Regions from separate parts of the Paenibacillus sp. FSL H7-0737 genome, predicted to be linked through region 1. Evidence: predicted binding sites of a transcription regulator. Region 1 holds the regulator's gene; the other holds the start of a gene.
What was found. The regulator CtsR, encoded in region 1, represses protease genes until heat stress. The targets are predictions, from matches to a motif close to ATGGTCAATAAAGGTCAAACA.
Positions count from the first base shown of each region.

Region 2: a site for CtsR is predicted at 3,791-3,811, ahead of clpP (ATP-dependent Clp endopeptidase proteolytic subunit ClpP). Genes of this name have one in related genera too.

Region 1 covers NZ_CP009279.1:6,135,990-6,147,882, reverse strand. Annotated here, with positions in the region: rRNA gene H70737_RS26955 (23S ribosomal RNA) at 161-3,089, shown strand; rRNA gene rrf (5S ribosomal RNA) at 3,220-3,336, shown strand; gene H70737_RS26945 (GNAT family N-acetyltransferase) at 3,758-4,930, shown strand; gene H70737_RS26940 (CtsR family transcriptional regulator) at 5,317-5,778, shown strand; gene H70737_RS26935 (protein-arginine kinase activator protein McsA) at 5,809-6,333, shown strand; gene H70737_RS26930 (protein-arginine kinase McsB) at 6,362-7,426, shown strand; gene clpC (ATP-dependent protease ATP-binding subunit ClpC) at 7,462-9,930, shown strand; gene radA (DNA repair protein RadA) at 10,123-11,490, shown strand; gene disA (DNA integrity scanning diadenylate cyclase DisA) at 11,505-11,893, shown strand, end outside.
Region 2 covers NZ_CP009279.1:186,575-198,467, reverse strand. Annotated here, with positions in the region: gene H70737_RS00970 (phosphoglycerate kinase) at 1-914, opposite strand, end outside; gene gap (type I glyceraldehyde-3-phosphate dehydrogenase) at 1,031-2,041, opposite strand; gene H70737_RS00960 (sugar-binding transcriptional regulator) at 2,144-3,196, opposite strand; tRNA gene H70737_RS00955 (tRNA-Arg) at 3,630-3,704, shown strand; gene clpP (ATP-dependent Clp endopeptidase proteolytic subunit ClpP) at 3,898-4,494, shown strand; gene H70737_RS00940 (GDSL-type esterase/lipase family protein) at 4,590-5,228, opposite strand; gene H70737_RS00935 (PdaC/SigV domain-containing protein) at 5,314-6,414, opposite strand; gene H70737_RS00930 (SIMPL domain-containing protein) at 6,541-7,296, opposite strand; gene H70737_RS00925 (HPr family phosphocarrier protein) at 7,447-7,716, opposite strand; gene whiA (DNA-binding protein WhiA) at 7,814-8,743, opposite strand; gene H70737_RS00915 (gluconeogenesis factor YvcK family protein) at 8,888-9,835, opposite strand; gene rapZ (RNase adapter RapZ) at 9,893-10,792, opposite strand; gene H70737_RS00905 (ROK family glucokinase) at 10,838-11,788, opposite strand.

The DNA.
Region 1 (11,893 bases):
TGTCTAGAATATCTTTAAACTTGATCCTTGAAAACTGGATACCGAAACGAATTTGCGTTTTAGAACATCTTTTAGCTAAAACTTGTGTAAACAAGTACGTTAGTTATTAGCTGGAAGCGAAGATTTTCAATTGTGCGAACAAGCGAAACATCGGAGCGAAGGTTAAGCTAATAAGAGCACACGGAGGATGCCTAGGCGCCAGGAGCCGACGAAGGACGTGGCGAACAACGAAACTGCCTCGGGGAGCTGTAAGCAAGCTTTGATCCGGGGGTGTCCGAATGGGGAAACCCAGCTGTGGTAATTCGCAGTTACTCATCTCTGAACACATAGGAGATGTAGAGGCAGACCAGGGGAACTGAAACATCTAAGTACCCTGAGGAAGAGAAAACAATAGTGATTCCGTCAGTAGCGGCGAGCGAACGCGGAACAGCCTAAACCTAAGAGCTTGCTCTTAGGGGTTGTGGGACGTCTCACATGGAGTTACAAAGGAATATGGTAGGTGAAGAGGTCTGGAAAGGCCCGCGATAGAGGTAAAAGCCCTGTAGCCTAAACTGTGTTCTCTCCGAGACGGATCCCGAGTAGTGCGGGGCACGTGAAACCCCGTATGAATCCAGCAGGACCATCTGCTAAGGCTAAATACTACCTGGCGACCGATAGTGAAACAGTACCGTGAGGGAAAGGTGAAAAGCACCCCGGAAGGGGAGTGAAATAGAACCTGAAACCGTGTGCTTACAAAAAGTCAGAGCCCTATTAATGGGTGATGGCGTGCCTTTTGTAGAATGAACCGGCGAGTTACGTTTAACATGCAAGGTTAAGTCGAGAAGACGGAGCCGCAGCGAAAGCGAGTCTGAATAGGGCGATTTAGTATGTGGACGTAGACCCGAAACCGTGTGATCTACCCCTGTCCAGGGTGAAGGTGCGGTAACACGCACTGGAGGCCCGAACCCACGCATGTTGAAAAATGCGGGGATGAGGTGGGGGTAGCGGAGAAATTCCAATCGAACTCGGAGATAGCTGGTTCTCCCCGAAATAGCTTTAGGGCTAGCCTCGGTATAAGAGTAGTGGAGGTAGAGCACTGATTGGGTGCGGGGTCCGCAAGGATTACCAAGCTCAGTCAAACTCCGAATGCCATATACTTATTGCCGGGAGTCAGACAGTGAGTGCTAAGATCCATTGTCAAAAGGGAAACAGCCCAGACCATCAGCTAAGGTCCCCAAGTGTGTGTTAAGTGGGAAAGGATGTGGAGTTGCACAGACAACCAGGATGTTGGCTTAGAAGCAGCCACCATTGAAAGAGTGCGTAATAGCTCACTGGTCGAGTGACTCTGCGCCGAAAATGTAACGGGGCTAAACACACCACCGAAGCTATGGCTAGATACGTATGTATCTGGGGTAGGGGAGCGTTGTATGTGGGTTGAAGGTGTACCGTAAGGAGCGCTGGACAGCATACAAGTGAGAATGCCGGTATGAGTAACGAAAAGATCAGTGAGAATCTGATCCGCCGAAAGCCCAAGGTTTCCTGAGGAAGGCTCGTCCGCTCAGGGTAAGTCGGGACCTAAGGCGAGGCCGAAAGGCGTAGTCGAAGGACAACAGTTTGAAATTACTGTACCACCGTAATCCGCTATGAGCGATGGGGTGACGCAGGAGGGTAGTGACGCGGACTGATGGATATGTCCGTCTAAGCAGTGAGGCTGATGTGTAGGCAAATCCGCACATCGTTAAGGCTGGACTGTGATGGGGAGCGAAAATTGTAGTAGCGAAGGTCATGATCTCACACTGCCAAGAAAAGCCTCTAGCCAGGAGAAGGTGCCCGTACCGCAAACCGACACAGGTAGGCGAGAAGAGAATTCTAAGGCGCGCGGAAGAACTCTCGTTAAGGAACTCGGCAAAATGACCCCGTAACTTCGGGAGAAGGGGTGCCCCGGTAGTGTGAATAGCACGAGGGGGCCGCAGTGAAAAGGCCCAAGCGACTGTTTAGCAAAAACACAGGTCTGTGCGAAGCCGCAAGGCGAAGTATACGGGCTGACGCCTGCCCGGTGCTGGAAGGTTAAGGGGAGTGGTTAGGGGTAACCCGAAGCTATGAACCGAAGCCCCAGTAAACGGCGGCCGTAACTATAACGGTCCTAAGGTAGCGAAATTCCTTGTCAGGTAAATTCTGACCCGCACGAATGGCGTAACGACTTGGGCGCTGTCTCAACGAGAGATCCGGTGAAATTTTAATACCTGTGAAGATGCAGGTTACCCGCGACAAGACGGAAAGACCCCATGGAGCTTTACTGCAGCTTGATATTGAATTTGGGTACGATCTGTACAGGATAGGTGGGAGCCGTAGAAATCGGAGCGCAAGCTTCGGTGGAGGCGCCGTTGGGATACCACCCTGATCGTATCTAGGTTCTAACCTAGTACCCTAATCGGGTACGGGGACCGTGTCAGGCGGGCAGTTTGACTGGGGCGGTCGCCTCCTAAAGAGTAACGGAGGCGTTCCAAGGTTCCCTCAGAATGGTTGGAAATCATTCGAAGAGTGCAAAGGCATAAGGGAGCTTGACTGCGAGACCTACAAGTCGAGCAGGGACGAAAGTCGGACTTAGTGATCCGGTGGTACCGCATGGAAGGGCCATCGCTCAACGGATAAAAGCTACCCTGGGGATAACAGGCTTATCTCCCCCAAGAGTCCACATCGACGGGGAGGTTTGGCACCTCGATGTCGGCTCATCGCATCCTGGGGCTGAAGTAGGTCCCAAGGGTTGGGCTGTTCGCCCATTAAAGCGGTACGCGAGCTGGGTTCAGAACGTCGTGAGACAGTTCGGTCCCTATCTGTCGTGGGCGCAGGAAATTTGAGAGGAGCTGTCCTTAGTACGAGAGGACCGGGATGGACGTACCGCTGGTGCACCAGTTGTTTCGCCAGAAGCATGGCTGGGTAGCTACGTACGGACGGGATAAGCGCTGAAAGCATCTAAGCGTGAAGCCCCCCTCAAGATGAGATTTCCCAATTAGTAAGACCCCTTGAAGACGACGAGGTAGATAGGTTGGAGGTGGAAGTGCAGTAATGCATGGAGCTGACCAATACTAATCGGTCGAGGGCTTATCCTATACTTAAAATGCAAATTCAATTCGGATTCAGTTTTCAGGCGACTCAAGCCTGTAACACGCTTAGGAATTCATTCTCACTTCTGGTGATGAACGAAATTTCACGCGGCAGCGTCTGTTTCACAGACGCATGTTTGGTGGCGATAGCGGAGGGGTTCCACGCGTACCCATCCCGAACACGACCGTTAAGCCCTCCAGCGCCGATGGTACTTGGACCGAAGGGTCCTGGGAGAGTAGGACGTTGCCAAGCACAATTAGACCACTGTTGAGTAATCGACAGTGGCTTTTTTGCGTTTATTATAGACTGTGGAAAACTTGTGGATAAACATTTGGATTTGCAGAAAAGTTACGCACATGTGGATAGATGATTGAAGGAGAAATAATCCCTAAATAGTGTGGATTAAATACATAATTATATGGATCTGTCAACAGAAAACCTAAGTAGTACACGGGTTGCTGTGGATATAGCCGGGATTATGTGGATAGAGCTATTGATAAGTGGATAACTATTTTAACTTGGATGTGACAAGATTTCAAGACTATTTTTAAAACTGCATAGAGCTGTGGATAACTAAAAATAAAGTTATAAATAATGCAATAGATTAGCGTACAATTGACGCTCTTGTTATACTTATCCTAAATAGTAATCTTATAAAGGATGAGGTGAGTTTGTGGTAATAAGACAGTTACGTTCAGAAGAATTCGATGCAAGCATGAACTTGTCAGAATATGCTTTTCAGTACAAGCTTCCTAGTGAAAAAAGGGCAAGTGCTAAGGAAAGATTTAAGGCTGAACAGGTATGGGGTGCTTTTGAGGACGGAACATTGGAAGCTAAATTGACGATTATTCCTTTCCAAGTCTACATACAGGGCAGAGTGGTACCTATGGGTGGTATAGCAGGAGTGGCTACATGGCCAGAGAACCGCAGACAAGGACATGTGGCAAATCTATTGTCTCATGCGCTGCATACGATGAATGAGGCAGGTCAAACGCTCTCTTTTCTACACCCGTTCTTGATTCCGTTTTATCGTAAATTTGGCTGGGAGGTTTATTGTGAATATAAGAAATACTCTATTCCAGTAGCGAAGTTTCCCAAAAAGGTCGAAGTTGAGGGCAAGGTTAAACGGGATATAAAAGATATCGAAGTATTAGATAGCCTATACAATCGATTCGCTGTCAGATATAACGGGACACTTAAGCGCGATTTGGACTGGTGGGAGAACTCTGTTCTAGATGATGAAGGAAAGAGTGCAGTATTTTACTCCAAGAGTGGTGAACCAGAGGGATATGTGCTGTATAAGGTAGAGAACAGAGAACTGGTTATTGATGAATTTGTTTTTTTGAATGAACAAGCTCGGCAGGGGCTGTGGACATTTCTTGCGAACCATGATTCGATGGTGACCGGTGCATCCTTAAAGCTGGTGCCTTCGGATGACATATTACCTTTCTTGCTGCCAGATCCACGTATAGGACAAGAGAATTATCCTTATTTTATGGGGCGGATTGTTAATGCCAAGTCATTCATTGAAACTTACGCCTTCAGAGGAAACAGTAGTCAAAAGAAGCAGCTTATATATATCGAAGATAAGTATGCACCTTGGAATGATGGGTTATGGGCATGGAATATCTCTAATGAGGGCTCGGCTACTTTGATTCGAGTGGAAGGGGAACGGGCGGAAGCAGACTTGAGCTGTGATATAGGCACTTTGACGGCCTTGATGCTTGGATACAAACGACCAACAGAGATGGCACGTTATGGAAGTGTCTCTGGCCACGCAGCAGCACTGGAATGGTTTGAAGAAATTATTCCACAAGCACAGACAGCTTTATTTGATCATTTTTAAAAATATAAGAAAGTATAAGTTTCATGCTATACATTATCCTTATATTTCTCGCATAAACGCTTATCGCCCTAATAAGGATACCGAAGGCGTTTATACTTGACAAAAATTAGGCTCTCCCCTTCGAAAGAAGTTGGGAGAGTTCTTTATTTCCGAATACATTCGCTGAAAAAAGTGAAAAATAAGAGAATCCACTTGGAATTAGCACAGAATATGTTATAATATTAAAAAGTCAAAGAAAGTCAAAGTCAACGAAGCATAATGACAGCTATTCGATCCTTTGAACACGTGGGATTTCCACAAATGTTTAAGTTCAATTAAAGACCATTGTCATTATGAATGCAAGTTGCAATCGGTATTATAAAGATTTAAGCACTGGAGGATGAGTGATGCGCAATATCTCTGATATTATCGAACAATATCTGAAGAATATTTTGCATGAAAGTCCCGAAGGTACGGTGGAAATCCAGCGAAATGACCTGGCGGACCAGTTCTCATGCGTACCGTCACAGATCAATTATGTCATCAGTACACGCTTTACTCTGGAAAAAGGTTATGTAGTGGAAAGTAAGCGTGGTGGCGGGGGATATATTCGTATTCAACGTTTTGAATTACCACCTAACGTGGCACTGCATGCCCATTTAAACCATACTATAGGTGGCGGGATTGATCAGAACGCTGCTGAAGGGCTGATTTATCAGCTGGAGGAAGCTGGTTTTCTAAGTAAGCGTGAAGCGTGCCTTATGCGCGCTGCTGTTTCTCGGGAATGCCTAACGGTTAAGATTCCATACCGGGATGAGATTCGTGCCAAGATTATGAAGGCGATGTTAATCTCTTTGTTAGGCAAATAATTGTCAACCATAAGGGAGGGGCTTTCGCTTATGCAATGCCAGGAATGTGGCGTCAAGCCGGCAACACTCCACTTCACTAAGATCGTGAATGGAGAGAAGACGGAGTTTCATATCTGCGAGAGCTGTGCACGGGAGAAGGGTGAACTCATTCCCGGAACGGCTGGAGGATTCTCCATCCACAGTCTGCTCTCAGGTCTGCTTGATCTTGAAGGTGCCGGCAAGGAGAAGTCGGCTGCAACGAAGACTACGCAGAGTCTGCAATGTGAGAATTGTGGGATGACGTACTCCCAGTTTAGCAAATTAGGCCGTTTTGGCTGTAGCTCCTGTTATGAATATTTTAACAGCGCACTGGACCCGCTTTTTAAGCGAGTGCATGGCAGTACTTCACATGTAGGTAAGATTCCGAAACGTGCAGGAGCTCAGATTGTGTTTAGACGCCAAATTGATGAACTCAAGCAGGAATTACAGCAAAGTATTACACAAGAAGAATTCGAGAAAGCAGCGGAGCTGCGAGATCAGATTCGTAAACTTGAAAAAGAAATAGCACAAGAGTAAAGTCTTTGATATATAGGGGGGATATGACATGTCAAGTCTCCGATTTACTGAACAAGCGCTTAGTGATTGGATGCGTTCTGGAGGTAGTCATTCCGAGATTGTAATTAGCAGTCGTATGCGTATTGCCCGTAATCTAGAGCATCTTCCATTCCCAATGCTGGCTTCCTTAGAGCAATCGGAAGAAGTATTAGAGTTACTGGCTCCTGTGTTTCATGAGGAAGCAGCTGCAGATTTCGGATCTTTTCAACTCCTAAAGCTTGATGAAGTGAATGAACTGGACAAAAAGGTACTGGTTGAGAAGCATCTAATCAGTCCTAACTTGGCTAATGATTCGCGCAGTGCGGCTGTCTTATTAAATGAAGATGAGTCGGTCAGCATCATGATTAACGAAGAGGACCATCTGCGAATCCAGTGTCTGTTTCCTGGTCTTCAGGTTAGAGAAGCATGGGATCGTGCGACGGCGATCGATGATATATTCGAGGCAGCTGTCAATTACGCTTTTGATGATAAAAGAGGATATTTGACTAGTTGTCCCACCAATGTTGGTACGGGGCTTCGTGCCTCGGTAATGCTGCATCTACCAGCGCTTGTAATGACTCATCAGATCAATCGCATATTGTCTGCAGTGAACCAAGTGGGATTGACTGTAAGAGGAATTTACGGTGAGGGTAGCGAAGCAGTAGGGAACATCTTTCAAATTTCTAATCAGATCACCCTCGGTCAAACGGAAAGTGAAATTATAGAGAACCTTCACAGTGTAGTTACCCAGATTATTGAGCATGAGCGAAATGCACGTGAACGGTTGCTTGTTGATTCCGCCCTGAGAATAACAGACCGAGTGAAGCGTTCTTACGGAATTTTATGTTATGCAGCTCTTATGGAGCTTAAAGAATCTGCTCAACGCTTGTCTGATGTGAGACTTGGGGTTGACCTTGGCATTCTGGAAGGTCTTTCGATCTCAGTGCTTAATGAACTTAACGTTAAGACACAGCCAGGATTTCTACAAAAGATGTTCGGCGATGAGCTGAACGCTACTGAACGAGATATGTATCGGGCAAAACTGCTCCGAGAGACACTGGGAACACAACATTAATATAGATATTTATTATTCATGGAGGTGCAGGAGATATGATGTTTGGAAGATTTACGGAACGCGCACAAAAAGTGCTAGCGCTGGCGCAGGAAGAAGCTGTTCGTTTAGGACACAACAATATTGGTACAGAACATATTTTGCTCGGACTTATTCGTGAAGGAGACGGCATTGCTGCTAAGGCATTAATAGCTTTAGGGCTAGGTCTTGAAAAAATCCAGGACGAAGTGGAGACACTGATTGGCAGAGGTCAAGAACAGCCTACGAACATTGCTTATACTCCTCGCGCTAAAAAAGTGATTGAGCTGTCGATGGACGAAGCCCGCAAATTGGGTCATACGTATGTTGGCACTGAGCATATTTTGCTTGGACTTATCCGTGAAGGAGAAGGTGTCGCGGCTCGTGTGCTTAATAACCTCGGCATCAGCTTGAACAAAGCTCGTCAACAAGTTCTTCAGCTCCTGGGAAGCAGCGAGGCTGCCTCTAGTCATAGCGGGACTCCGGCTAATGTCAGCACACCGACCCTAGATGGTCTTGCGCGCGATTTGACCGCTTATGCTAAGGAAGGTAATCTAGACCCAGTTATCGGCCGTAGTAAGGAAATTGAACGTGTTATTCAGGTACTGAGTCGCCGGACTAAGAATAACCCGGTACTGATCGGTGAACCTGGTGTTGGTAAAACAGCTATCGCTGAAGGACTTGCACAAAAGATTATCAATAATGAAATCCCAGAAACACTTCGCGACAAACGCGTCATGACGCTCGACATGGGCTCAGTAGTGGCTGGAACAAAATATCGCGGTGAGTTTGAAGACCGCCTCAAGAAAATTATGGATGAGATTCGCCAAGCAGGTAATATCGTGCTCTTTATCGATGAGCTTCATACGCTGATCGGTGCTGGTGGTGCGGAAGGTGCGATTGACGCATCTAACATTCTGAAACCGGCGTTAGCCCGTGGAGAACTTCAGTGCATTGGTGCAACTACGCTTGACGAATATCGTAAATATATTGAAAAAGATGCAGCATTGGAGCGTCGTTTCCAACCGATTACGGTGGATCAGCCATCTCCAGAAGAAGCGGTCCAAATTCTGTTCGGACTTCGCGATCGTTATGAAGCGCATCACCGTGTGAAGATTACGGATGAAGCTATAGTGGAAGCAGTGAAGTTGTCCGATCGTTACATCCCGGATCGTTTCCTGCCAGATAAAGCGATTGACCTTATCGATGAAGCAGGATCTAAAGTAAGGCTTCACTCTTACACTATCCCGCCAAATCTGAAGGAACTTGAAATGCGCTTGGATGATATCCGCAAGGAGAAGGATTCCGCAGTGCAGAGTCAAGAGTTTGAAAAAGCGGCGGCCTTGCGAGATACAGAGCAAAAAATCCGTGAAGAGCTTGATACGACTAAGAATCAATGGAAAGAAAAACAGGGTCGCACGGATTCAGAGGTTACACCTGAAGACATCGCACAGGTTGTAGCTAGCTGGACGGGTATACCTGTAAGCAAGCTGAAGGAAGAGGAGACCGACCGTCTACTTAACATGGAGGCTTTACTGCATGAACGAGTGATCGGTCAGGACGAAGCTGTTAAGGCAGTTAGCCGGGCACTACGCCGTGCGCGTGCGGGTCTTAAAGATCCGAAACGTCCAATGGGTTCCTTTATCTTCCTCGGTCCTACTGGTGTAGGTAAAACTGAGTTGGCTCGTGCATTGGCTGAAGCCATGTTCGGCGATGAGAATGCGGTCATCCGTATTGATATGTCGGAATACATGGAGAAGCACTCCACGTCCCGCTTAGTAGGAGCCCCTCCTGGATATGTTGGCTATGAAGAGGGTGGCCAATTAACTGAGAAGGTACGCCGTAAACCTTATTCTGTAGTGCTGCTTGATGAAATTGAAAAAGCGCACCCAGAAGTATTCAATATTCTGCTGCAAGTTCTTGAAGACGGTCGTTTGACTGACTCTAAAGGACGGGTAGTCGATTTCCGTAATACATTAATTATTCTGACTTCTAACGTAGGCGCACAAGCGATCAAGAAGAATTCGACACTTGGATTCACAGCTGTGCAAGATGCTGGAGCAGAATACGGTAATATGAAGGGCAAGGTTATGGAAGAGCTTAAGAAGAGCTTCCGTCCTGAGTTCTTGAACCGGATTGACGAAATCATCGTCTTCCATTCCCTCGATGAGAAGCATATTGCTGAAATCGTTACGTTGATGTCTGATGAGCTGCGCAAGCGGCTGCGTGAATATGATGTTGATTTCGTACTCACGGATGCGGCTAAGGCTTTCCTGGCTAAGGAAGGTTACGACCCAGCCTTTGGTGCACGTCCATTACGTCGTGCGATTCAGAAGCATATTGAAGACCGTCTTTCCGAGGAATTGTTGAGAGGAAATATCCAAAAGGGTGATTCGCTCAACATTGATGAAGTTGGCGGAGAACTTGTAGTGAATAAAGTGGATGCTCCTGTAGCGCCATTGCTTGAAAAAGAAGTAGAATCCGAATAAAAAAACGGAATAAAAAAAGCTTCCGCTCCTCAGTTTATAGAGGGGCGGAAGCTTTTTTAATATAAATTTATCACTTTAAAATATACATTTAGTACAAATTCCGAATGACCTTTCGTTAAAGGGGCAGAAATGGTAAACTTTCATTAGAAGAAAATATCCGCAATTTAAAAGTTCGGACCGTAAGGAGAACAAATGGCTAAACCAAAAACTAAATTTTTTTGCACCGATTGTGGATACGAATCGCCAAAATGGTTCGGAAAATGTCCCGGGTGCCAAGCTTGGAACTCCATGGTGGAGGAAACGGAAAGCGTAGTCAAAACACAGGGAATGAATGCCCCTATTTTTCATAGTAAAGAAAAGGCACAATCGATCATAAGTATAGAAAGTGACAAGGAACCGCGCATACTGACAGGTATAGGTGAGCTTAACCGTGTTCTCGGTGGGGGGATCGTGCCAGGATCGCTGGTACTAGTAGGGGGAGACCCAGGAATCGGTAAATCTACGCTCTTATTACAGACTTCGCATGCTCTGACAACTCAGGGATTGCGAGTGCTGTACATTTCGGGCGAAGAATCGGTAAGGCAAACAAAACTACGTGCGGATCGCCTCGGTGCGTTGTCAGCTGAGCTATATGTACTATGTGAGACGAATATGGAAAGCATAGAAGAAGCGATTGAACAAATTCAGCCGCAATTTCTTGTTATCGATTCGATTCAGACTGTATTTATGCCAGAAGTAACTAGTGCGCCAGGCAGTGTGACCCAGGTTCGGGAATGTACGACAAGATTTATGCGTATCGCTAAGATTCGGGGAATTGCTACAGTTCTCGTTGGGCATGTCACCAAGGAAGGCGCTATTGCAGGCCCACGGATGCTTGAACATATGGTGGATTGTGTGCTGTATTTTGAGGGAGAGCGGCATCATACGTATAGACTCCTGCGGGCTGTAAAGAACCGCTTCGGTTCAACGAATGAAATCGGCATTTTCGAAATGGGTGAAGTGGGTCTAACAGAAGTAGAAAATCCATCGGAGCTCTTCTTATCTGAGCGTCCACTCGGCGTAGCCGGATCTACAGTCGTGGCTAGTATGGAAGGGACTAGACCGGTGCTTGTTGAGCTTCAGGCTCTTATCGCTGCCACTCATTTCCCCTCCCCACGCCGGGTGTGCACAGGTATGGATCACCAGCGGATGGCACTCATTATCGCTGTACTTGAGAAGCGGATGGGCATGTTCCTGCAAAATCAGGATGCATACCTTAATGTTGCTGGAGGCGTGAAGCTGGATGAACCGGCGATTGATTTAGCAGTAGCTGTTAGTATCGCTTCCAGCTTTCGTGATATTTCAACAAAACCTTACGATGTTTTCTTCGGTGAAGTAGGACTTACAGGTGAAGTAAGAGGTGTTTCACGCGCGGAAATGCGTGTGAAGGAGGCCGCGAAGCTAGGCTTCCGGCGGGTGATCATGCCAGAGAAAAGTTTGAAGGGCTGGAAGCACCCGCAAGATATCCAGATTATTGGCGTCAGTACCGTAGCAGATGCACTATCGGTCGCGTTAGATTAGGGGGCACAGGGATTATGAAAGAATATAACCAATTAGAGAATATGAATGATCTGCTCAGACTGGCGGCACCGGGGACACCCTTTCGGGAAGGTCTTGAGAATGTGCTGCGAGCTAAGACGGGAGCACTAATCGTCGTTGGGTATAGTCCTGAGGTGATGGAGGTAGTGGATGGAGGATTCTCCATTAACTGCGATTTTTCACCCAATTATTTATATGAGCTCGCCAAAATGGACGGTGCCATTATTCTTAGTGAGGATTTGAAACGAATTTTGTATGCAAATACACAGCTAATTCCGGATTCGTCCATCTCTTCAATCGAGACAGGCATTCGTCACCGGACCGCCGAGCGCGTAGCGAAGCAAACAGGTAAACTGGTTGTTTCTATTTCACAGCGCCGCAATAT
Region 2 (11,893 bases), 820 kb from region 1:
TCGGCATAAAGTTCACGAGTCTTAGGTCCGATATCAAGTCCTTCCCAACCTTCTGGGATTTCATTGTAATTAACGATCTTAGTGTTAGCATCAGCACCGAATTTATCAGCAACCACAACATCAACAGGAAGCATGAAGTTTTTGCCAAGTGCTTTAGCTTTTTCGATGAATCCAAGAGCAACGTCAAGTTTGTCGTTGTCTACAAGTGACTTACCGATTTCAAAGCCTTGTGCTTTAGTGAATGTATAAGACAATCCACCGCCGATCAGGACGTTATCAGCCAAAGACAACAAGTTATCAATAACATCAATCTTGTCTTTAACTTTCGAACCACCGATGATCGCAGTGAAAGGACGTTCTGGGTTAGTAAGAGCTTTACCAAGAACGGTCAATTCTTTCTCCATCAAAAGACCGGATACAGCTGGTAAGAAATGAGCGATACCTTCTGTCGATGCATGTGCACGGTGAGCCGCACCAAACGCATCATTGACGAACAAATCAGCCAGTTCAGCGAATTGTTTAGCCAATTCAGGATCGTTCTTTTCTTCGCCTGGGTAGAAACGAACATTCTCAAGTACAAGTACGTCGCCTTCGCCTAGCTCAGCAATTTTTGCTTTGACAGCTTCGCCAACAGCTTCGTCAGCTTTAGCTACTGGTTTGCCAAGAAGCTCGGACAGACGCTCAGCAGCAGTAGTCAAACGCATGGAATCTACGAATTGACCTTTAGGACGACCCATGTGACTCGCAAGAATGATCTTTGCACCGTTCTCAATCAAATATTTAATGGTTGGAAGGGTTTCGCGAATACGAGTATCATCAGTAATCTTACCGTCTTCTACAGGTACGTTGAAATCCACGCGTACAAATACGCGTTTACCCTTTACTTCTACATCACGGACGCTCTTTTTGTTCATGATTAATTCCTCCACACCCAAAGTTGTTTCTAGCAGGAAACAAGAAATACATTTAGAAAGAGCGGAAACAAGGAACTTCTGTTTCCGCTCTATAGATGTTACTTATATCAAGTCAATTACTTAGCGATTTTAGCGAATTTCTCCAAAGTACGAACCAATTGTGCAGTGTAGGACATTTCATTGTCATACCAAGCAACAGTCTTAACGAGTTGTTTGTCGCCAACAGTCAATACTTTAGTTTGTGTAGCATCGAACAGGGATCCGAAAGTCATACCTTTGATATCGGAAGATACGATTTCATCTTCAGTGTAACCATAAGTGTCTGGATCGGAAGCTGCTTTCATTGCTGCGTTGATTTCTTCAACAGTAACGCTCTTATCAAGAACAGTTACAAGCTCAGTCAGGGAACCAGTTGCAACTGGAACACGTTGAGCCGCGCCATCCAATTTACCTTTAAGTTCTGGAATAACAAGACCGATTGCTTTAGCAGCACCAGTAGTGTTAGGAATGATGTTCTCAGCTGCTGCACGAGCGCGTCTGAAGTCACCTTTAGCGTGTGGAGCATCCAAAGTGTTTTGGTCACCAGTGTAAGCGTGAATTGTAGTCATCAAGCCTTCAACGATACCGAACTTGTCGTTCAATACTTTTGCCATTGGAGCTAGGCAGTTCGTTGTGCAAGATGCGCCGGAAATAACAGTCTCAGTACCATCAAGAATGTCATCGTTAACGTTGTAAACGACAGTTTTCATGTCGCCAGTAGCTGGAGCGGAGATAACTACTTTCTTAGCTCCACCTTTCAAGTGTTTTTCAGCTGCTTCTTTAGTTGTGAAGAAACCTGTGCACTCAAGTACGATATCAACGCCTAGGTCGCCCCATGGCAATTCTTCAGGGTTGCGGTTAGCAAGAACCTTAACTTCTTTGCCATTGACTTTGAAGAAGCCATCATGCACTTCAACATCACCTTGGAATTTACCTTGAGTTGTATCATATTTAAGCAAATGAGCAAGCATCTTAGCGTCAGTCAAGTCGTTGATTGCTACCACTTCGATACCTTCTACATTTTGAATACGGCGGAAAGCAAGGCGTCCAATACGTCCAAATCCGTTAATTCCAACTTTTACACTCATTGAATAGTTCCTCCTAGAATTCGTTTTATTTATTCAAAACAGACCGTGAAGCCTGTCATGACAACAATGTTAAGTATGATGCAAGATGTATGCTCTAGTGAGTTACGAGGATATCTGTAACTGATTATCAATTTCCTTGCCGATTTCCACAGCAGCAGCCTCGTCGGTGACGAGTATATTCTCCTGCCCGAAACGCAGCATGGCATGAATGGCTTTGGCCTTTGGTTTGCCTCCAGCAATACCGATGACTGTCTCCGTCCGAACAATATCTTCTAGACGTAGTCCCATCGTAAGCATCGTATGGACAACCTGACCATCTTCGTTAAAGTAATACCCAAAGGATTCAGCCACGGCTCCCTCACCCTGGATTTCTGAGACAGTTGCCTCATCCAGCTTGCGGCGGCGAGTCATTTCAATGGCATCCCCAATCCCATGTACAATAATACGCGAACTGCGGATGATTTGTACAATCTCTCCAATATTAGAGTCAAGTGCTAGTGACTGGTAGGCATCCCCACTAAGTAAATCAGGTACATGCAGCAACCGGTAATTCGCTCCTACCCGCTTTGCCATTGTTGAGGCAATCGTATTGGCTTGAATCTCCATACTCTCTCCTAATCCACCACGCGCCGGAACAAACCAAGCGTTCTTATAGGAAAGGGATAACGGCGGTGTCAGTTGATCAGCCATATCGGCAAGCGTTGATCCACCTGTGACAGCAACTATATCATCTGTACGAAGTACACTGAGCAGCGCTTTTGCACCCGCTCGGCCAAGCTCACGTTTGGTGAACGGCGATGACTCACAATCACCCGGCACCACAATAACTTTATCCAGACCGTACGTTGCCCGAATTTTCTCTTCCAGCTCATCCAGACCAAACAGGCTCTTAACGACCGGCTCTAGCAAATCAAGCAGTCTACGCCCAGCAGCGCTAATGCGCATGCCAACGCTCTCGATCTCAATGAGCCCTTGCGATTTCAGAAGATCCGTCTCGGCACGCAGTACCCGCTCAGTCATATCAAGCGAAGCGGCAAGCGTTCTGCGCCCAATTATATCGGACAGCATGATCTGATGAAGAATCGTGTACCGTCTCTTAAGGGTTTCCATGAGATCAGGCAGAAGCTGCTTTTGGATATCTAATAAATTACGCATACTTTCACTCCTGCAACTTCGTCTTCCTCTATTCCCTTGTTCATGGTCTCAAAATGTCCCGGGTAAACTTTTTAAGTCCCACTCATATTCTAACCAAATATTGCTCGAAGTGCAAGTCTTCCGAGAGTAGAATTCTCAAGCGCTTGTCTTCTTATACATTTATAGGATTGGGAAAGAGGTTCAGCTCCAAAAAACCTGTCATTAACAATCCAGATTCTTTAGCTGAGTGAAATACAATGTACGCTTGTCCACCTTGAAGACTAGGGATAGAGCCTGTGTACAGTATTATTAAAAATATAAGAAATTACAGGTTTCACGTTATATATCATCCTTATATTTCTACGAGAAACGGTTGTCGTCAATAAAGGACGACAGCTTCGTTTCTTCCTGTCCATTGCAATTGCACAGAAATTGTATTATAATCATTTTTGTTGCGCCCGTGGTCCAATGGATATGACGTAGGCCTCCGAAGCCTGAGATCCAAGTTCGATTCTTGGCGGGCGCGCCATTAATTTCACTTTTGTACATAATTTAGTAGTGCCTATACTACTACTTAACCAAAGAGCCGCGTGTCGGCTCTTTTTTTTGAATATAAGTTTGACTTTCTTTGACTTTTTGTTTGAATTTGTTTATCATGTGGGTAATACGGCAAGAGTAAAAATGAATACATTTGAAGAACCAATATCAAGGAGGTTTTCCACGTGAGTTATATTCCTATGGTAGTAGAACAGAGCAACCGCGGTGAGCGCGCTTATGACATCTATTCCCGCCTGCTGAAGGACCGCATCATTTTCCTTGGAACGGAGGTTAATGACGTGGTAGCCAATTCTATCATCGCACAAATGCTGTTCTTGGCTGCCGAAGATCCGGAGAAGGACATTCACCTTTACGTGAATAGCCCCGGCGGTTCCATTACTGCAGGTATGGCTATTTTTGATACAATGCAGTACATTAAACCGGACGTCTCCACCATCTGTGTGGGTATGGCAGCTTCTATGGGAGCTTTCCTACTTAACGCTGGCGCTAAAGGCAAACGCTTCGCACTGCCTAACAGTGAGATCATGATTCACCAACCTCTGGGTGGTGCTCAAGGTCAAGCAACGGATATCGAAATCCGTGCCCGTCGTATCCTCAAATTGCGTGATAAGTTGAATCGTATTCTTGCAGAACGTACGGGTCAACCGCTAGAACGTATTGAGAAGGATACAGATCGTGATTACTTCATGACTGCTGCAGATGCGGCAGCTTACGGTATCGTTGATAAAGTCATCGAGAAAACACTGCCTAGCGGTGTGTAAGCTATAAAACAACACAAAGAGGCTGTGCCCTATCCACTTGATGGTTAGTGCACAGCCTCTTTACTTTTCAGACCACTACTTCATACGAATCTCAATTAATACAAACCACCATAACCAAGCGCATCCAGTTTCTCAGCAATCACACGGTAGCCTCGACCATTAGGATGTAAGTGGTCAATTGATAAAAGCCCTCTCTCGTTTCCTGCAAACTCACTATAAATAGAAGCAAATCCACATACCCGGCTACTGTACTGTGAGGCATAACTGTTAAACTGCCTTACCCACTCTGTAGCGCCTACTACCTGAGGATAGGGATTATACAATCCCACAATTCGAATGATATAAGGTCTACGCGTTCCCGCCTTCAATTGAAAGAGGATACTCATAATTGCAGCAAAATTCTGTTTGCACTCTTGCAATGATCTTCGCAGCTCTTTAGATAAATTTTCAGGTTGTCTAGCTGCAGCCTTCGCTGCATGGATTAAATCATTACCACCAATGGATAGAGTGATAATATCCGCTGCTCGAATGGCTTCACGAGTCATAGAGCTTCCGCGTAGCCGCTGTTCCAATTCAGAAGTAGTCAATCCATTCACGCCCAAATTCGTGGAGGCTACGTTAGAACGCAGTCTCCCTTCCGCCATTCTACGGTACACCGGTACAAAACCGTTACCTGGCAGAGCGCCAAATCCAGTCGTCAAGGAATCGCCAATTGCAGTGTATTGATAGCTCATAGCTCTCCCCCGTTCATAAACTAGTTACTCCATTTAGCATATGAATTCGAGGTGATTCTGGTAAGGGGGAGATGTCCAGTTCTATTTATTTTACAGCAGCAAATGGGCTACCGCCTTCCGGCAACAGTTCTTTGAAAGTAAAGATGTATTCGGGGAACCCCGCAGCATAAGCTGTGTATTCATACAATTGGAAGAACAGAACGACCTGATCATCCTTCAGATAAAAATACTTTTCCGTATTCAATCCGTTGAATCCTCCCAAATAGCTTTCCTCCGATTTTACTAGCTTGTTCAGCTTAGCGTTCAACTCTTTTTTGTAGTTTGGATTGGCTCCAAACAGGTCGCCCAATAGTAGACGCTTGCCATCCTTGAGCGAAAAGGTAAAAGCCTCCCGGTTGGTCATGCCATGAGCGCCGCCCGTATCGCTATACTGTGACATTACCAAACTGATCACACCATTCTGATTGTAGGTCACCACATAATCTATATCATAGGTATACTTAGGCTCTGACCCGGATCGATTCGAGATATCCTTCTCTGCGCCTGCAGCAAATTTCATGGCACTTTCTTTCAAAATATCATTCATGGCCTGCTGTGCATTGGAATTGCTTAATCCACTAAACTTCGGATAATCAAGCTGGATCAAAGCCTCTTTCCGATCCTTAGCATAGGTCTCCGTGGTTACTATCAACGCATTCTGTGATCTATTCACCACATTCAACCTACTAGAGCCCCGACTCCAATCCACTTTATAGCCCAAATAATCATTTAACAGACCGGATGGAACATAGAGCCGGTTGTTTATTAGCTTTCCTTCATACTCTCGAATGTAATAATTATTCACCCAAATTGAAGTACCATAGCTAGATAACAGCAACTTGGCCTTAGTCGTTCCCTTTCCGATCGTGTATGCATTTTCTTTTTTATCATAAGTTAGAGGTAATTGCAGCACATCACGCATAAAGGTAATCGGAATCCAGACCTTCCCTTCCTGCAAAACACCTGTCTGCTGAGAAATTACCCCGTTCGCCTTTAAAGCTATACTTGCAGCAATAGCCTTGCTCTTCGTCTGATCAGACGCTGCATAACCCTTATTACTAGGCAGCAATCCTCCACCAAGCAATAATCCCGCCGACATCAAACCTATGCCCCATTTGCGTACTGTTTCTTTTGAGATATTCACCATCTAATTTTCCCACTCCTTTCCAGTTTATTAAACCTAATCTTAGAGAATTTACACAAAAAAAGAGGCGCCCCCCACTATTACTAGTGGAAGATCACCTCTCCTCTCTGCAATCATCTTGTTCTGCTACTATTTCAATTCATACATTACGCTCAGCTGTGTTGTAACTTTAACTACTCCCGGTTGAACGGATGTGCTTGCACCAGCATCTGCTGCAGCCATTTCCATTTTTAGATTCTGTTCAAAATAAACCGGAGTGACATTGCCATCATTTTGGCTGACCGTGATTACTTGACCCAAGCTACGTTTAGCTGCCTTAGCAATAGCACCTGCTTTAACATCTGCGTTCGCCATCGCCTTTTCAATCACCTGAGCTTCAAAGGCAGAAGTATCTTCCACGGAAAAACGTGCATTTCCGATATTATTTGCCCCCGCCGCAGATGCTGCGTCTAGCAATTCACCAACCTTGGTCAGATCTCTGTAGGACACTAACAGTGTATGATTCGCGTTGTATCCTTTCACTTGCTGTCCTTCTTTTTCGCTATAACTGTAGTTGGGTTGCACATAGAATTGGGTACTTTGAATATCCTTATCTGCGATTTTCCAAGTCCCCTTCAGTAGTGTAGTGATCTTTTGGATTTTAGCAGCATTTGTTTTTTGCGCTTCTTGCGCAGTTGTAGCCGTAGTATCCACACCGATGGACAGGTATACAATATCCGGCTTGATGGACAATTCGCCTTTACCTACTACACTAACGACGTTTTTCTGCACTTCATCTGCATAAGCCTTTGCAGGACCTTGGAAGACACCACTCATGCTAATCCCTCCAATTAACAAACTCCCTACGATCAACACTGAACCAATCTTCTTTACCAAACCTTTCATATTTGCCAGCCCCTTTCATCTTTTGTGATTTGTTATTATCCTCTAGACGAGTCTTTTTGGTAAATGTTGCACAGTTGAAATCTATTTTTTGGTATAAAAAAAAGCCCCTGGGGGCTTTTTAGTCATGCGATAGAAAGTCATTTCAAAAGATTATTGGTTCTCAAGCTCTTCTTTGCTGACGAGACTCGTCAAAGCGTTTACAGCTTGATCCGCGTCTGCACCATCCGCGCTGATATAGATCTCCGTGCCGGAACTGATCGCTAGGCTCATAATACCCATAATACTTTTGGCGTTTACTTTTTTATCGTCTTTTTCCACGAAAATCTCCGACGAAAACTTGTTAGCTTCTTGCACAAACAATGCTGCCGGTCGAGCGTGTAGCCCTGTCTTCAACCGAACAACTACCGGGTGCTTTGTCATGAAACGCTTACCCCCTAATTGAGTTCTCCCCAAAAATTTCACATTAATTTTATATTATTATATCATTATAACGTAAACCACACTAGAAAAAAAGTGACTAGCCGCCTCGAACCTTGTCCGCCAGTTCATCAATCTTACGAAGTCGATGATTTACTCCGGACTTACTAACCGTACCTTTCAGCATTTCACCAACCTCTTTAAGGTTGATATCTGGATGTGCCATTCGAATTTCTGCAACTTCTCGCAGTTTATCCGGTAAGCTCTCCAGACCCACTTCTCGCTGCAGCAGTTTGATATTCTCAATCTGCCGCACCGCGGCACTTATCGTTTTATTGAGATTCGCGGTCTCGCAGTTCACGATCCGATTCACGGAATTACGCATATCGCGCATAATTCTTACATCCTCAAATTTGAACAACGCTTGATGCGCCCCGATCAGACTTAAGAATTCGATAATCTTCTCGCCTTCTTTAATGTATAGAATGAACCCTTTTTTACGTTCAATGCAGCGTGCGTTTAGGTGAAATTCACCAGCCAGATCGACCAGCGCCTTACAATGCTCCTCATACATCGAGGAAATCTCCAAATGGTAAGAGGAACCCTCCGGATTATTAACGGATCCGCCCGCCAAAAAGGCACCCCGCAAATAAGCACGCTTACAGCAGTTATTCCCAACAATCTCTTTATCAATACCGTCGGTAAAAATAAATCCTTCGGACACAATTCTGAGATCATTTAAGATTTCCTGTACGCGACTAGGGATTCTAACGATATAAACGTTATTTTTCTTCAAACGCATTTTTTTACGCACGAGTAGCTCAATATGGACCTGGTAATATTTCTTAAGCAAAGAATATACCCGCCTTGCAATCGCGGCGTTCTCCGTCGAAATGTCGAGAATCACCTTTTTGCTTGAAAGCTGCACAGATCCATTCATACGGATAAGCGCTGACATTTCCGCCTTCTCACAACAGGGCTCACTCTCCACCATCGTCAGCTCTTTTTTTGTAAGGGCCGCAAAAGACAAGGGTCTCACCTCTTTCTGAAAATAAGTACGTCATTCATATATACAAGCATAAACACCTTCGGCGTCCTTTTGAGGACGGTAAGCGTTTAAGCGAGAAATATAAGAAAGTATAGGTGTAAAACTTATATTTTCTTATATTTTAAGTTATACCCTAGGGTTTCTGTTTATCCAATCTTGCACAAGCTGATAGATATGATGACTAAGCTTATCGGTATCATGCCTTAAATAAGTTCGGAATAACACTAGCTTATCCGCTATAACTTTATATGCACTGCCTTCTAGTACATCCTTGTCGAGCTGTACCGGACGTGCACCCTTCTCAGCGTATTTCGACTGCACCTGCTCTGGAATTTCACCGTCATTCACAATAATATAATCAAATAAATGAATCCCAATATGATCATAAACGGCTTGTAGATGGTCATTTACAGTATAATTATCCGTTTCACCAGGCTGAGTCATTACATTGCAGACAAAAATTTTGATTGCATCAGAAGATACAACTGCTTCTGCTAACTTCGGAACAAGTAGGTTCGGAAGAATGCTCGTATATAGACTACCTGGCCCCAAAAGAATTGCATCAGCATTTCGAATCGCTTCAAGTGCTTCAGGCAACGGTTCAACATCAGCAGGCTCCAAAGAAACCCGTTTAATGATCCCGCCTGCTTCCGGTATCTTAGACTCACCCGTGATAATCGTGCCGTCTGACATTTCTGCACGCAATACTACGGCATCCCCCGCAGCGGGTAATACCCTTCCGCGAACAGCAAATAATCGGCTAAGCTCACGAACAGCTGTGACAAAATCGCCTGATATATCTGTAAGCGCGGCAAGAATTAAATTGCCAAGACTATGACCCGCCAAGCCTTCGCCCGTGTTGAAACGATATCTCATAATATCCGCCATGAGCGGCTCTACATCAGCCATAGCTGTTAATACGTTACGGATGTCCCCAGGAGGCGGCATTTGCAGTTCACTGCGCAAAATGCCCGAGCTTCCTCCATCATCTGCTACGGTAACTATAGCTGTAATATCTAACGGCTTTTCTTTTAAGCCGCGAAGCATGACAGATAGCCCCGTGCCACCGCCCATAACGACGATACGTGGACGCTGTCTTTGTTCTTCAGCCACTATGGACCCCTTCTCTCATTAGTGCCGATCACGCTCGGAATCCCGATGACTAACGGCTACGGATTCCGTTTCGCTGACGCCCAGCATTTTGCCCAAATATTCAGAAATGGCTACTGAACGGTGTTTCCCGCCTGTACAGCCAATGCCGATAATAATCTGGGATTTACCTTCCCTACGATATTGCGGAATTAAGAAATGAAGCATATCGAGCAGTTTGGTCAGGAACACCTGTGTTTCAGGCCACTTCATTACATAGTCATAGACATCGCTGTCCTGACCTGTTTTTGGCCGCAGGTGATCCACATAATGTGGGTTAGGCAAAAAGCGAACATCGAAGACGAGGTCTGCATCAATAGGAATACCATACTTAAATCCGAACGATGTAATGTTGACGGAGAGTGTACTTTTTCCTAAATGCGAGAACCGAGAAACGATCTTCTCCTTGAGCTGCACTGGTTTCATACTGCTAGTATCCAGACATAATGTAGCTGAATTCTTTAATTCCTCAAGCATTTTACGTTCCAGCTTGATACCATCAAGCGGAAGTCCCTTAGGCGCTAGAGGATGATGACGCCGGCTTTCCTTGTAACGCTGCACAAGCACCGAATCCGTAGCATCCAAGAACAAGATTTCACAGCCAATGGTTGACTCATCTTTAATATAGGCTAGAGACTCGGACAAAGCAGTGAAGAATTCCCTACCGCGCAGGTCAATCACAAGCGCTACCTTGGCGATCTTACCCTTCGACTGCTCAATCAGTTCTGCAAACTTAGGGATCAGCACCGGCGGCAAATTATCGACACAGAAGAACCCTAGGTCTTCCAGACTCTGCACAGCAATTGTCTTACCCGCACCTGACATTCCGGTAATAATGATCAGGGTGGCTCCAGCCGTTGGAGTATTGTCCAATTCGGTCATTAAAGCGTCCCCTCCCTAAATTAGTATATGAATACTCCCTATCTTTTAAGAACGAAGCAGAAGACCTGCTGCACCCACAATACCTGCATCATTACCAAGCTCTGCAGGAATAATCGAAACACCAGTCTGAAGCGGAGCCGGTGCGAGCTTAGCAAACACACGACGAACTTCATCAAATAGAATATCTCCAGCCTTAGACACACCACCACCAATGATAAAGACCTCAGGGTTAAGCACGGCTGCAACAGAAGCCATAGATTTACCCAGGTAGTATGCTGCACGGTTTACTATGCGAATCGCTACTTCATCGCCAGCCTTAGCCGCATCAAAGACTTCCTTCGCAGCAATCTTCTCTACCATTGAGAGGGAAGTACGATCACCACGAGCTACTGCATCGTTAGCCATACGAATAATTCCTGTAGCAGAGGAAACGGTTTCCAGACATCCCATATTACCGCAACCACATTGAATGGCTTCCAAATCCGGCACTACAGTGATATGGCCAAGCTCACCTGCTAGACCTGCAAAACCTTGATAAATCTTTCCGTTAATAATGATTCCGCCACCAACACCTGTTCCTAGCGTATAGCAGACACAGTTTTCAATCCCGCGTCCTGCACCACTCCAGGCTTCACCCAGTGCAGCCACGTTCGCATCATTGTCTATTTTGACAGGCTTGTTCCAGCGGTCTTCCAAAATGGAACGAATCGGCACATCTTTAAATCCTATGTTGGGCGCAAGGATAATGATTCCTTCACGAATATTTGTGAACCCTGCTACGCCCGCGCCTACACCTGCAAGCTGATCCCAAGAGTACGGGGAATCCTCCACAATTTGGCGTACATACTTCTCGATATTATCGATAACAGTATCGACACCTTCTGCAGTTCCTGTGGGTCCCTCATAAGTATGCAGTAGCGTTCCCTCAGCATTGCAGATTCCAACCTTAATTGCAGTTCCACCCAAATCCACGCCAACGTAGATATTCTCAGACATGTAACAAGCCACCTTTTTTTATACTAAAATAGTTAATCCTAAGTACCAACTATAATAGAAGCCCCCTCTGTGGTCAAGGAAAGACAACACACCCGGGAATTCCTT